Regions from separate parts of the Pseudocolwellia antarctica genome, predicted to be linked through region 4. Evidence: predicted binding sites of a transcription regulator. Region 4 holds the regulator's gene; each other region holds the start of a gene.
What was found. Region 4 encodes sigma-54, which starts transcription at its own class of promoters, with help from an activator protein. Its sites were predicted from a motif close to GTTGGCACGNNNNTNGNNT; they were not measured.

Region 1 (3,258 bases), 370 kb from region 4:
ACAGAACCAAGAGATGAAGAATTATCTTTACTCAATTCTGTTTTAGCATTTTTTTGTGCTTGTGTATTTTCACTTAGTAAAACAGAAATAATGTCGCCAACACGATGAGCTTTAGAGTCTGAGTAAATATTGTTTACGTAGTTTTCTTTAAATAAAGACCCTGTAGGAATAACCGGCTCTTCTTCCATTTCAGGTAAGATTGGAGCGAAATCAGGATCATTCGGTAATATTTTTGCCTGTTCTATACTTGCACAACCCGATAGTTGAATAAGTAAAACACTCATTAACATTAAATATTTCATGGCCCTCTCCTCTCTTACTTTAAATAAATGTGAGCACGGTAAATGTGTGCTCTGTAAAATATGAAAAACTTATAATTGTTGATTGATATAACTAAGCATTTCATCAACGGCTGAAATAACTTTTGAGTTCATTTCATATACACGTTGGCTTTCAATTAAGTTAACAAGCTCTTCGGTGGTATTAACGTTCGACGTTTCTAACGCACCTTGTACTATCATGCCGAAACCTTCTAAACCTGGAACACCTTGTTGAGGGTCACCACTTACTGCGGTTTCAACAAACAAGTTTTGTCCGATAGGCTCTAACCCTGTTGGGTTAATAAAGTTAACGGTATTAATTTGTCCTACAACGGTTGGTTCAGGTTCACCTTGAAGGGTTACTGATACTTCACCATCTTGTGAAACGGTAATAGATAATGAATCATCAGGGATCGTAATTTGTGGCTGCATTAAATAACCTGCGCCTGGCGTTACGATGTTACCTTCATCATCCATGGTAAATTGCCCGTTACGGGTATAGCCTGAGCTACCATCTGGCATTAATATTTCGAAAAAACCTTCGCCTTGGATCATTAGATCTAATGCGTTATCGGTGTTTAACATATCGCCTTGGGTATGTATTTTTTGTGTAGCAACGACTTTAGTACCCGCACCTAACATTAAGCCTGAAGGTAATTCAGTATCTTGCGCTGATTTACCACCTGGCTGATTGATTGTTTGATACAACAAGTCTTCAAAAACCGCTCGGCTCTTTTTAAAACCAACAGTACTTGCGTTAGCTAAGTTGTTAGATATAACCGCAATTTCTTTGGTTTGTGCGTCTAAGCCAGTTTTACTGATCCATAATGCTGGATTCATAAATCACCTCAAAATTCATTTAGAAAGCGCGTAATAAAGAAGATGCACTAGAATCTACTTCTTCAGCGGTTTTCATTAGTTTCAATTGCATTTCAAATTGTCTTTGTAATGCGATCATCTCTGTCATTTCCCCAATAGGGTTTACGTTGCTTGATTCAAGCATGCCGCTCATAACATTTACGTTTACATCAGCTGCTTCAATCTGACCATCTGTTCTTCTGAACAAACCATCGGTACCTTTTTCAATCGCACGGTTGTTAGGATTAACTAACTTAATACGTGCCACCTCTTCTTGTGTTGTAACAGGTGCGCCTTCAGGCTGAACCATGATGGTTCCATCACGGCTTATTTGAATATTTGTTACAGGTAAAGGAAGAAAAATAGGACCTGAATCGCCGATCACTAACTCCCCGTCTGAGGTTTCTAATGCACCTGTTTCAGTTAAACGTAAATGACCGCCGCGTGTGTAAGCTTCTGAACCATCTTTTGTTTGAACCGCTATCCAACCTGAACCTTCAACAGCAATATCTAAATCTCGACCTGTTGATTGTAAAGCCCCACTGTCAAAGTTTTGGCTGGCTATTTCAGTCATAGAAAAAACACGAGAAGGCATACCTTCACCGAAAGCTTGCATTGATCTTGCTTGCGCTAGATCGGCCTTAAAGCCTGTGGTTTTAGCATTCGCCAGGTTGTTTGCATTCACAGCCAGAGCGTTCATATTTTGTTTCGCCCCACTCATGGCGATATAAAGCATTTTATCCATAACGAATCTCTATCAATTAAATCTGATATTAGAAATGCAATTAGAGTGCCATAAAAAACAGGCACTGGATAAAAAGTGATGAATAAAAGAACAAGGATGGAAGGTGTTTTACTAAGATGAGGTTACTAATAGATGATTTTTATATAATAAATGAGAGGATTAAACACTCATCTGAAGTGAAAAAGAGGTTAAAATATAACGTTTTCCACTTCAGGAGAGATTTTATTTAATTATGACACTTCATGTCCTTTAGCCATTTGAGATTTATTATATGAACCTCGCATGACTAGCTGATATAAAGCCGGTATAGCAAACATGGTTAATGTTGAAGAAAACAATAATCCCCAAACTATAGAAGTAGCAACAGGTGACCACATTAGTGAGTGCCCACCTAAGCCCGCAGCTAAAGAGAATAAACCAGCCACGGTAGTTAACGTTGTAATTAAAATAGGTAACATGCGTCGTCTAGCTGCATAAAAGGTTGAGTGAGTTAATGTCATGCCTTTGATGATATTTTCATTCGCTGTAGAAATTAAAACAATAGATGAGTTAACTGCTATACCTGCTAGTGCAACAACGCCGTACATGGTAAACAAACTTAAAGGATCTCTTGATACTAACAATCCTAAAATAACGCCCACAAGTGCCAGCGGAACCGTTAATAAAATCATTAAAGGCTGAAAGTAACTTTGGAACTGTGTACTTAAGATTAAATACATTAAGCCAATACCAAAAAGAAATAATAAGCCCAGTGCATCTAAGCTTTCTTGAATGTCATCAAGCTCGCCAGTAAAGTCTAATGAAACATTAGGGTATTCTTCTGCAACACCCGCCCAAAAATCAACAATCAATTCGTTAGCTTCAACGGTATCGATAAGCTCTTTATCAATATCTGATTCTATGGTGATAGTGCGTTTAAAGTTGTAATGCTTTAAGTTGCTTTTAACTTGCATGGTTTCAACATGAACTAAGTCTCTTAATTCAATGTTTGTACCTGAACTTGTAGGCACGGTAAGTTGCAATAACGCATCTATATTGTCAAATTCGTTTAACGCTGCAGCCGTTGATTTAACACGTAATGCAATTCGATCGCCTTCGTTTTGCACATAACTAACAATTTCACCATCAACCAACATTTTTACTGAACGTTGTACGTCGGTTGGCGATACGCCTAAACGGTTAATCGCATCGTTATTTAAGGTAAGTTGTAAGCCGAAGCGACCTTTATCATCGTCATCACTTAAGTCGGTATAGCGTGAATCTTTCTTTAAGAATCCTGTTATGGCATCGGTTGCTAAACGTAATTCTTGGTAGTTATCACCTCTAACTTTTACG
Region 2 (3,258 bases), 380 kb from region 4:
CCAAGGCTGTTCATACATAGGTACGGCAACTTCAGCAATAATGTCTGCGCGTGAAAACGGTAATGTAAGCACTTCTAAAACATCGCCACGTTGTAAGTCAAAACCTACGCTACCTTGTAATAAACGACGAATATTAGCTATTTCTGACTCGCTTCTTGGTGCATACGTAATAGCGGGAGTGGTACCTTCTTCACCATCAGCATTTGGTGCAGCTGGAGCTGTTGTTGATAAATAGTCTAGTGCAACTGAAACACTTATGCGACGAATAACACCCGTTTGTTGTTTAGTGTGGCTAATGGCTTCGTCTAATTCATAGTTTTTAGTAGATTCTAAGTGATTACGGCTCGGCATTGATTTAGCTTGTGAACCGCCCGTCGCATTTTCTGGAATGTCCGACTCTAACGGTGGTTGGTTTGATAACGCACCAGGAATACCACCTAACATACCGCCAATAGTTTTATCTTCTACTTTCATTTCACTACGTAGTGCAGGTAAGTCAGAGTTATAACGACGTTGTGTTTCTTCTGTATTCGTAAAGTCCATGGTTACATCAACTTGCGCTGTGTAATTACCTAAACCTACAACAGGAATAAGAATTGAATCTATTTTGTTCATGTATTCAGATTCACGTTTCTGCTCTATTTCAAACTCTTTACGTGAGCGAGATGAAAGCGAACTTTGTGAACCTGAGTTTAGTAAGCGACCGTTTTGGTCGGTAACCGTTACTTTATTAGGGGTTAAACCTTGTACGGCTGAGGCAATAATATCGACAACGGCATCTACTTTCTCTTCAGGTAATTGACGACCTTTTTGTAAGGTAAGTACTACGGTTGCAGATGGAGATTTAACACGTTTAGCAAAAATATTATCTTTAGGGATAGCCAGTAACACTTTAGCGCGAACAATGGATTGTAGCTCTTCAATCGTTCTTGCAAGTTGTTGCTCGCGTGAATGTTTAAGACGTTCGCTTTCAAGACGTTGGCTTACACCAAAGCCCATATCTTCCATAATAATTTCATTACCTTCTACTTTCTCGTTCGTTAAGCCTTCACGAGCCAATAGTAATTTAACATCTTGGTAATCATCAGTAGGTACTGAAATAGAATTGTTTTCTTGAATGTAATCAACTTTATTCGCATCAAGGTAATCCATTGTTGTGATAAGTTGTTGCGTTGGAAGCTTAGCAATTACGCGGTATTCAGCTTGATTTGCCCACATGATCACAAAGATCGCGATAACTAAACAAATAGCCAATGCCATGATTAGCGTAAGTTGTCTTAGTACATCAACGTTACCAAGTGCTGATGCAAAGCCTGACTTTTGCTCTTCTGAAATGCTATCTGAGTTATCGTCAGCTAGAATCATTCCTGTGTTATCAACTGTATCAGCCACTTAATTTCTCCGCCAATTTCGAATAAGGATATGAATAAAGGGAAATGCCTAAACAGGCATATTCATGATTTCTTTGTAGGCTTCTACAAATTTATTACGTACTTGAACGGTAGCTTCGAACCCTATACTGGCTTTTGATGCTGAGATCATTGTTTGTGCAAGTGTTACGTTAGGATCTCCCATTTCAAAAGCAGTTCGTTCAGCGCCTGCGGTTTGCTGAATATCGTTTACTGAATTTACGGCATCTTTTAATAAATCACCAAAACTACTGCTACTTGACTTGTTTACAGACGGAATTGCGTTGTCTGATGTAATAGCTTGCGTATTATGGTTCATTGCCTCTAAAGACATACTTTGCATTTGTGCAAATAAAGAATTTGATTTGATATCCATAGTATTCTCGCTTGTGTCAATTTCTTGATGTTTATTCTGATACTAGGGATAAAGCAATCATAATGCCAAGGTAGAAATATAAATTTACATTTATAATAAGTGCTTTATTTTCAATAAATTAAAGAAAATATTATTTCGAGGAAATTAGATAGTATGCAATAAAAAACCCAGCATATAGATACTGGGTTTATGGATTTTGAACTGAGTTGATAACCTTGCTAATGCTCTTATCTTAATCTGATGTTTAATCTGATATCTTAATATAGATATCAACATAAAATATTAAGCACTCAGTTATCTAAATGCTTGTAATATTATGCAGGTATTTGAATACCTGAATCGCGCATTTTTGCAATTTTATAACGTAATGTTCTTGGGCTAATACCTAAACGTTCTGCAACATTTTTACGGCTACCTTGACATGCATTTAAGGTATCTAAAATAATTTGATGTTCTTGAATTTTTAGCTCGCTACCTAACTTATCATCAGAAACCACATGCATTTCATTTGCTGTTGGTAAAGTAGTTGTTTCAAACTGCTCAATTAATAGATCCGACGCATCAATCACATTATCACTATGTAAAATTAATGCTCTTTGTAATACGTTGTCTAGCTCTCTTACATTTCCAGGCCAATCGTAAGCAATTAATTTACTACGCGCTGCAGCGGTAAATTCAGGAATTACATCTGAACCTTTTTGTGCAATGCGTTCAACCAAATGTTTAGCTAAAGGTAAAATATCATCTCGTCTTTCTGCAAGAGCTTTCCAAGTCAGTGGAAATACATTGAGTCGATAATATAAATCTTCTCTGAATACACCCTCGCCAACAGCTTGTTTTAAATCGCGGTTACTTGTGGCAATCACTCTTACGTCTAACTTAATGGTTTTACGACCACCTAAACGTTCAACTTCTCGCTCTTGCAATACACGTAATATTTTAGCTTGTAAGCTTAAGTCCATTTCGGTAATTTCGTCTAACAGTATAGTACCGCCTTGCGCTTGCTCGAACTTACCAGGAGATGCTTGAATAGCACCTGTGAAAGCTCCTTTTTCATAACCAAATAACGTTGCTTCTAACATGTTTTCAGGAATAGCCGCACAGTTAATCGCTACAAAAGGGTTTTCACTACGTTCTGAATTGTAATGAACATATTGAGCAAGAACTTCTTTACCTGAACCACTTGGACCTAAAACCATCACTGAAGCGTCTGTCGCTGCCACTTTTTTAGCAAGTGACAGTAATTCGATACTTTTAGCATCAGCAACTACAGGTTCAAATGGGTTAGTCACTTCAAGAGGAACATATTGATTAACCATATTGAGCAATACTTCAGGCGAGAATGGCTTAGCCATATAATTACTCGCACCATCTTTCATTGCTTGAACCGCATCATCGATAGTGCCGTATGCCGTCATAATCAATACAGGCATTTGCGGTAAATTGTTTTTAATGCTTTTTAATAATGTTAAG
Region 3 (3,258 bases), 1.6 Mb from region 4:
AAGGCGTTATTAATTCTAAAACCTCATCGTATCGTCTTTGCATTAAATAGGTTTTAGCAAATAAAGGTAATAAACGAGTTTCGTCAGCACCTTGATGTTTAGCGTCAATTAAAAGAATTTCAGCTTGTTCACTTTCACCTTTTGCTAATAAGTTCTCTGCAAATAATACGATTGAAGGTAAGTGTTCGGGCTGTGCTTTCAATGCATTCTTTAAATGGATCATTGAAGCATCGTAATCTGAAGCATTATAACTATTTAATGCATCTTCATAAGTTGAGTTATTATTGGCAACAGCAGTAAACGATAAGAAAAATAATACGGAGTGTAATAAGCCTAATTTCATTAAAGACAACCTTGGGAAATAAAGTCAAATAAAAACGGAGCAACAAGTGCTCCGTAATAAGTATTAGTTAACTATTAACAACTAAGCAAGTTGTATTTTTTTACGCAGAATAAAGAACAATGCACCAGCTAGTAAAATTAATGTAGAAGGCTCAGGCACAGTAACAGGGTCAGGGCCACTAACTGTTGAAGCTGTTAGGTCAGCATTTGGTAAATGTATTTGACCGCTATGTTGTTGGCTAAGGCCATATACCGCAACAGAACCATCAATATCACTATTTGATGTAAGCACTGCTAATGGAGCTAAAATGTTACCGTAGAAGTTTGAACTAAGTGTAATAGTTGTTGCTTCATAGAAGTTCCAAACAACTTTAGAACGACCTTCTTCTGAACTTAAAAATGAATTAGCTGAAATTTTGTTGTTATTAAAATCAATTGTAGTACCTGGAACGTTAATAATGATGGCACTTAAATCGTCTATGCTGTCATCAGACAAGTTATAAATAACTTCTAAATCTTTATTTTGATTATCAACTAAATAAGAGTTTTTACCCGATGCGGTTACAGTACCTAATTCAAAAACAGCAAAACCATTTGCATCTATATTTTGACTGTCGATAGTAATTGAATTATTACCACCTTGATTTTGTCCTTTTACTAGCACTTCACCAGTAGTCGTTAAGTTTTTATAATCGTTAGATACAGCGTTAATTTCTGCTTCAATACTCGCTGCCTTAGCTGACAAGTTTGTATTTTGAGTTACAGATGCTGCACTTTCAATAGTATTACCGTTAACACTTGGTCTACCATTTTGGTCTGTGGTAACAGTGCCAGATACTTCGGCAGTATTATTACTACCAAGAATTTTAAGGTTTCTGTCTAAATCACCTGCAAGCTCAAGCGCAACAGTATTGTTTAATCTACTGCCGATCTCAGCATTACCTGCATTAAGATCTCCGCCAATAAAAGCATTACCATGTACATGTAAGCTACTAGAGTTTACATCGCCAATAGCTATTAGGTTATAGTCGTTTAATACAAAGGAGCTAGCATTTACGAAAGACGCAAATGTTAAACATAAAGAAGAAAAAATTACTGCAAGCTTAGTCATTAGTCATCACTTAATTTTTTAAAGTTTAAAGAATATACAATATATAAGAGGGATTATAGCAAAAAATGGGCCAATAGAACAACGGTATTACTTATCAATAAGTTATAATATGAAAGGTTTCATAAAACTGTCACATGTCAGTATTGTTGACACTATTTTGCCTTTTAGATTACTTTTCTGGTTTATAAAGAGGTTAAGTATGAAACTATTAGTAAGATAAATTTTGACAATTCACCTTACTAAAGGCTCTATATTAATCTTAGTACAATATAGAATTTACTCAAATTCTAATGGGTGCGGACCTAAACGTTTATTTTGATTAAGCTTATCAATAATATTTAAATCATCAATTGTCAGCTCAAAATCAAAGACATTGAAGTTTTCGATAATTCTTGAAGGTGTTACTGATTTAGGAATAGCAATAATGTTATTTTGTATATGCCAGCGTAATACAATTTGTGCAGGGCTCTTGCCGTATTGATTCGCTATTTTGATCATGTTTTTATGATCGAATATACCGTCACCACCTTGTGCAAGAGGACTCCAAGCTTGCACTTTTATGCCTTGCTTTGTACACCACTGTGTTATTTCTTTTTGTGAAAGCAGGGGATGTAATTCAATTTGGTTGATAGCTGGCTTTACACCTGTTTCTTTAATGATGCGTTCCATATGCTCAGGTAAAAAATTACTTACGCCAATACTTCTTATTAAGCCATCTTCCTGCGCTCTAATAAGTTCTTTCCAAGCAGAAACATATAAGTTTTGTGTTGGTGCTGGCCAATGAATCAAATAAGAATCTACATAATCAAGCTCAAGTAATTCAAGGCTTTTGTTTAAAGCCCCTCTAACATTATTATGTTCAGGGTTCCAAAGCTTGGTAGTAATAAACATATCTTTTCTGTTTAATGCGCTGCTTTTAATCGCTGCACCTACACCTTTTTCATTTTCATAAACGGTTGCCGTATCGATTGAACGGTAACCCGCTTCGAAAGCTGTAGTAACCGCTCTTTCAGTTTCATCGTTTGTTGCTTGCCATACGCCTAAACCAATTTGTGGGATTTTTTTACCATCAAGCATGGTGATATATTTTTGTGTCATTAGTTAATTACTCATTCATATTTAGTTAACGTTTAAGCTAAAGTTATTTTTAATAAGTCTTCTGTATTACCTAAAAATAGTAGGTGTATGGTTTTACTCGTCGACTTATTATTTTATCTCTTTAACCAAATAAAGGTGTTAGATTGAATATCATCAGTAAAATACCCTTTATCATTACGAGGGCACGATCTATTTGGACCTTGAAAGTCACTTTGTAATTTCATTAACGAGTAAATAACGTTACTGCATCTTAGTTTTTTAAAAAAATGCTTGGTTCAAAAATAATTTATTTTACGATGAGTAGCTTTCTTAGTTCTTAATATATTGCAAATATACTCTGTGTATTATTATTAATGAAAGCTATTTTTTTGTTAATGCGATAAGTCAAAAATATTCGTTTATCATTGTTTTAAATCTCTGATACTTTACTTCTTTTTATATAAGTACTTAGACTATTTTATATACATAGGCTAGATGACTTACGTTTATCTATATATCGACCTGCTAATCATTATATTTTTGATTGAGGCTTGCCGTTTATTTATCACTTTGAGCTTTAATATTTACTTTAAAATATGTACTAACTTTCTTGATATTAATGCATATATATCTTTGTATATTATATGCACATCTAAATGGGTATTTGACAAAGTACATTGCTAATTGTATATAATGTTCTATCAATATACCATTTAAATTATAATATC
Region 4 (3,258 bases):
AGAAATTGCACAACATGTGCAATCTGGTAATAAGATATCTTGCAAAGTCATAATTACTTCTAAAGCCTACTTTATTCTACTGAGTTAATGGGTTGCGGTTTTGCCTTTGTACTTCAAAATTTGACGATCTAACTTTTCAATTAAAGCATCGATTGAAGCGTACATATCTTGATTGTCTGCCGTTGCATGAACTTCTGTACCTTTTAAATGAACAGTTGCTTCAGCAATTTGGTTTATTTTCTCAACTGTTAATACTACATATACATTATTAATTTGATCAATATGTCGTTCTAGCCTTAAAAATTTCGTATTAACATATTCGCGTAAAGAGTTAGTGATATCTACATGGTGGCCTGTTAGGTTTATTTGCATAAGTTAACGTCCTCTTTTAGTCATATTGGAAAATTATATTAAGCTCTTACGTTGATTCGACGGCGGTATTGATAATGACTCTCTATATTTCGCGACAGTACGACGCGCGACTTTGATACCTTGCTCAGCAAGGATTTCTGCCATTTTGTTATCACTTAATGGTTTTGCTGGAATTTCTGCGGCAACAAGTTTCTTAATAAGCTCTCTTATTGCTGTAGAAGAACAGTCACCACCATTATCAGTGCTTACATGGCTTGAGAAAAAGTATTTAAGTTCAAAAATCCCTCTTGGGGTATGCATGTACTTTTGAGTAGTTACGCGAGAAATTGTTGATTCATGCATATCTACTGCTTCAGCAATGTCATTTAAAACCATAGGTCTCATGGATTCAGGACCATGTTCAAAAAAGCCCTGTTGACGCTGCACTATACAATTTGACACTTTTAATAATGTATCGTTCCTACTTTCTAAACTTTTAATAAACCATTTAGCTTCTTGCAAGTTAGAACGTATATATTGTGTATCGTTTGATGACTTCATTGAGCGGCTCATCGATGCATACTGTTGATTTACAGAAAGCTTAGGTGCTGTGTCTGGGTTTAATTCTACTACCCAGCGACCATTTTTCTTTTCAACGGAAACATCAGGGATCACGTATTGTTCATCACTTTTAACAACACTGTCGCCAGGACGAGGATCTAATGATTGAATTAAGCGTAATACTTCGCGTAGTTGATCTTCTTTTAAACGCGTTTTACGCATTAATTGACGGTAATCTCTATTACCTAATAAATCTATATGCTCTTTTACAACTTGTTTACTTTCTTTAAGCCAAGGTGTAGCGGTATCAAATTGATTAAGTTGTATCAGTAAACAATCAGCAACAGAACGTGCACCTACACCTACAGGATCAAAAACATTAATACGTTTTAGTACGGCTTGAACTTCGTCTAATTCAAGATCTTCAATACCAACACAATCGAGAATGTCTTCACAAGAAACCGTTAGGTATCCTGACTCATCAATAGCTTCAATAATGGCTATGGCGATGGTTTTATCGGTATCACTAAAAGGAGTTAGTTCCATTTGCCACAAAAGATGATCTTGTAGAGAATCTTTGGTTTCACCTTGATAGGTATAATCTTCAGAAGGAGAGCTAATACTACCTGTATTAGAAATACCTGCGCTGTAGCTTTCATCCCATGTGGTATCTATATTAAGTTCTTCGGGGATGTCGGTATTGCTCATCGCTTCAGTCGTTGATATTTCATCAATAGAGGGAGTAGAGTCTTCTGAACCGTCAGTGCTGCCTTTATCTGTATCCGCTTTTGCGTTTGCAGAGAATGCATCTTCTAAATTATTAACGGAACTATCCTGAGAGTTAGGGGAACTCTCATCAACTTCAAGCAACGGGTTATTCTCCAAAGCTTCTTGAATTTCCTGTTGTAAATCTAACGTTGATAGTTGCAGCAACTTTATTGCTTGTTGCAACTGAGGTGTCATCGTTAGATGTTGTCCTATACGGAGTTGTAAAGAAGGGCGCATCTACGTATTATTTATCCTATTAATCATATAAACATTATTGATACTTATTGATAACTATAGCGTAAATTGTTCGCCAAGGTATACATCTCTTACATGTTGATTTGAAAGTATCTCATCAGCATTACCTTCTGCGATTAATTCACCATGACTTACAATATAGGCATGTTCACATACATCAAGTGTTTCACGAACATTATGGTCTGTTATGAGTATGCCGATGCCTCGTTCTTTTAAGTGTAGAATAATCTTTTTAATATCACCTACAGAGATAGGGTCGACACCCGCAAAAGGTTCATCTAATAATATAAACTTAGGGTCTGCGGCTAATGCTCGTGCAATTTCTACTCTGCGACGCTCACCACCCGATAAACTCATACCTAAATTGTCTTTTATGTGGCCTATATTAAACTCTTCTAGTAAGTGCTCTAACTTTGCTTCGCGTTCAACTTGGTTTAAAGCTTTTTGCGTTTGTAAAATGGCCATGATGTTGTCATAAACGCTAAGTTTTCTGAAAATTGAAGCTTCTTGAGGAAGGTAACCAATACCTTTTCTAGCACGTTCATGCATAGGTAATAAGGTGACATCTTCATCATTAAGAACAATAGAGCCTTCATCGTTAGGTACAAGACCTACAATCATGTAAAAAGAGGTTGTTTTACCTGCGCCATTTGGGCCGAGTAAGCCAACAATTTGACCCGCGTTAACGGTTAAGCCAACATTTTTTACAACTTTACGGCTTTTGTATGATTTAGCCAAACCTTTTGCAATTAGAGTAGAGGTAGCCATGCTTTATTGAATATCCTCAACGAGTGGTTTGTCTGTGTTTATTTTGGTTTTAGTTTTTGGCTGAATAACTGTTTTCACTTTGTCATTCTCATTACTTTCAGCATTCACATATTCTGTTTCTGCGTTATAAGTAATTTTGCTACCACTTACTTCACTACCGTCTTGTTGTAATAATGCATTACCTGAAATAACCACAGTATTTAAAGAAGGTTCGTATCTAATTTCGTTGGCTTGTAAGTTAATCGGCTTGCCATCGTCTAATGTTTGCTCAAACGTTGCTGGCTTTCCTTTAGCTATATAGGTTTTTTCACCTGTATCAACATCGGTGATCACTTGTACTAAGTCAGCCTTAATAATTAGGGTGCCTTGTTTGATAACTACATTATCGATGTAACTAAAAATTTTATTTTTTAGATCCGCTGATTGTTTGCTGGCATCAATACTTAATTCTTGATTTATATCGAGCTTTTTAGCTAAAGCTGTAGAGCTAGCTAAAGACGATAATACGAGAATTAATAAGCTACTTTTGAGTTTTTTGGTAAATAGTTTGCACAT

Region 1: the regulator sigma-54 is predicted to act here: its motif matches at 1,958-1,976, upstream of flgF (flagellar basal-body rod protein FlgF).
Region 2: the regulator sigma-54 is predicted to act here: its motif matches at 1,837-1,855, upstream of fliE (flagellar hook-basal body complex protein FliE).
Region 3: the regulator sigma-54 is predicted to act here: its motif matches at 1,510-1,528, upstream of ACPUVN_RS11735 (choice-of-anchor A family protein).

Annotation. Positions count from the first base shown of each region.
Region 1 covers NZ_CP187926.1:119,364-122,621, reverse strand. Annotated here, with positions in the region: gene flgH (flagellar basal body L-ring protein FlgH) at 1-302, opposite strand, end outside; gene flgG (flagellar basal-body rod protein FlgG) at 372-1,160, opposite strand; gene flgF (flagellar basal-body rod protein FlgF) at 1,180-1,923, opposite strand; gene ACPUVN_RS00520 (efflux RND transporter permease subunit) at 2,154-3,258, opposite strand, start outside.
Region 2 covers NZ_CP187926.1:138,697-141,954, reverse strand. Annotated here, with positions in the region: gene fliF (flagellar basal-body MS-ring/collar protein FliF) at 1-1,392, opposite strand, end outside; gene fliE (flagellar hook-basal body complex protein FliE) at 1,441-1,785, opposite strand; gene ACPUVN_RS00605 (sigma-54-dependent transcriptional regulator) at 2,100-3,258, opposite strand, start outside.
Region 3 covers NZ_CP187926.1:2,710,799-2,714,056, reverse strand. Annotated here, with positions in the region: gene prsT (XrtA/PEP-CTERM system TPR-repeat protein PrsT) at 1-343, opposite strand, end outside; gene ACPUVN_RS11735 (choice-of-anchor A family protein) at 425-1,453, opposite strand; gene ACPUVN_RS11730 (aldo/keto reductase) at 1,730-2,551, opposite strand.
Region 4 covers NZ_CP187926.1:4,264,375-4,267,632, forward strand. Annotated here, with positions in the region: gene ptsN (PTS IIA-like nitrogen regulatory protein PtsN) at 1-51, opposite strand, end outside; gene hpf (ribosome hibernation promoting factor) at 85-372, opposite strand; gene ACPUVN_RS18475 (RNA polymerase factor sigma-54) at 406-1,917, opposite strand; gene lptB (LPS export ABC transporter ATP-binding protein) at 1,972-2,703, opposite strand; gene lptA (lipopolysaccharide transport periplasmic protein LptA) at 2,707-3,258, opposite strand; gene lptC (LPS export ABC transporter periplasmic protein LptC) at 3,224-3,258, opposite strand, start outside.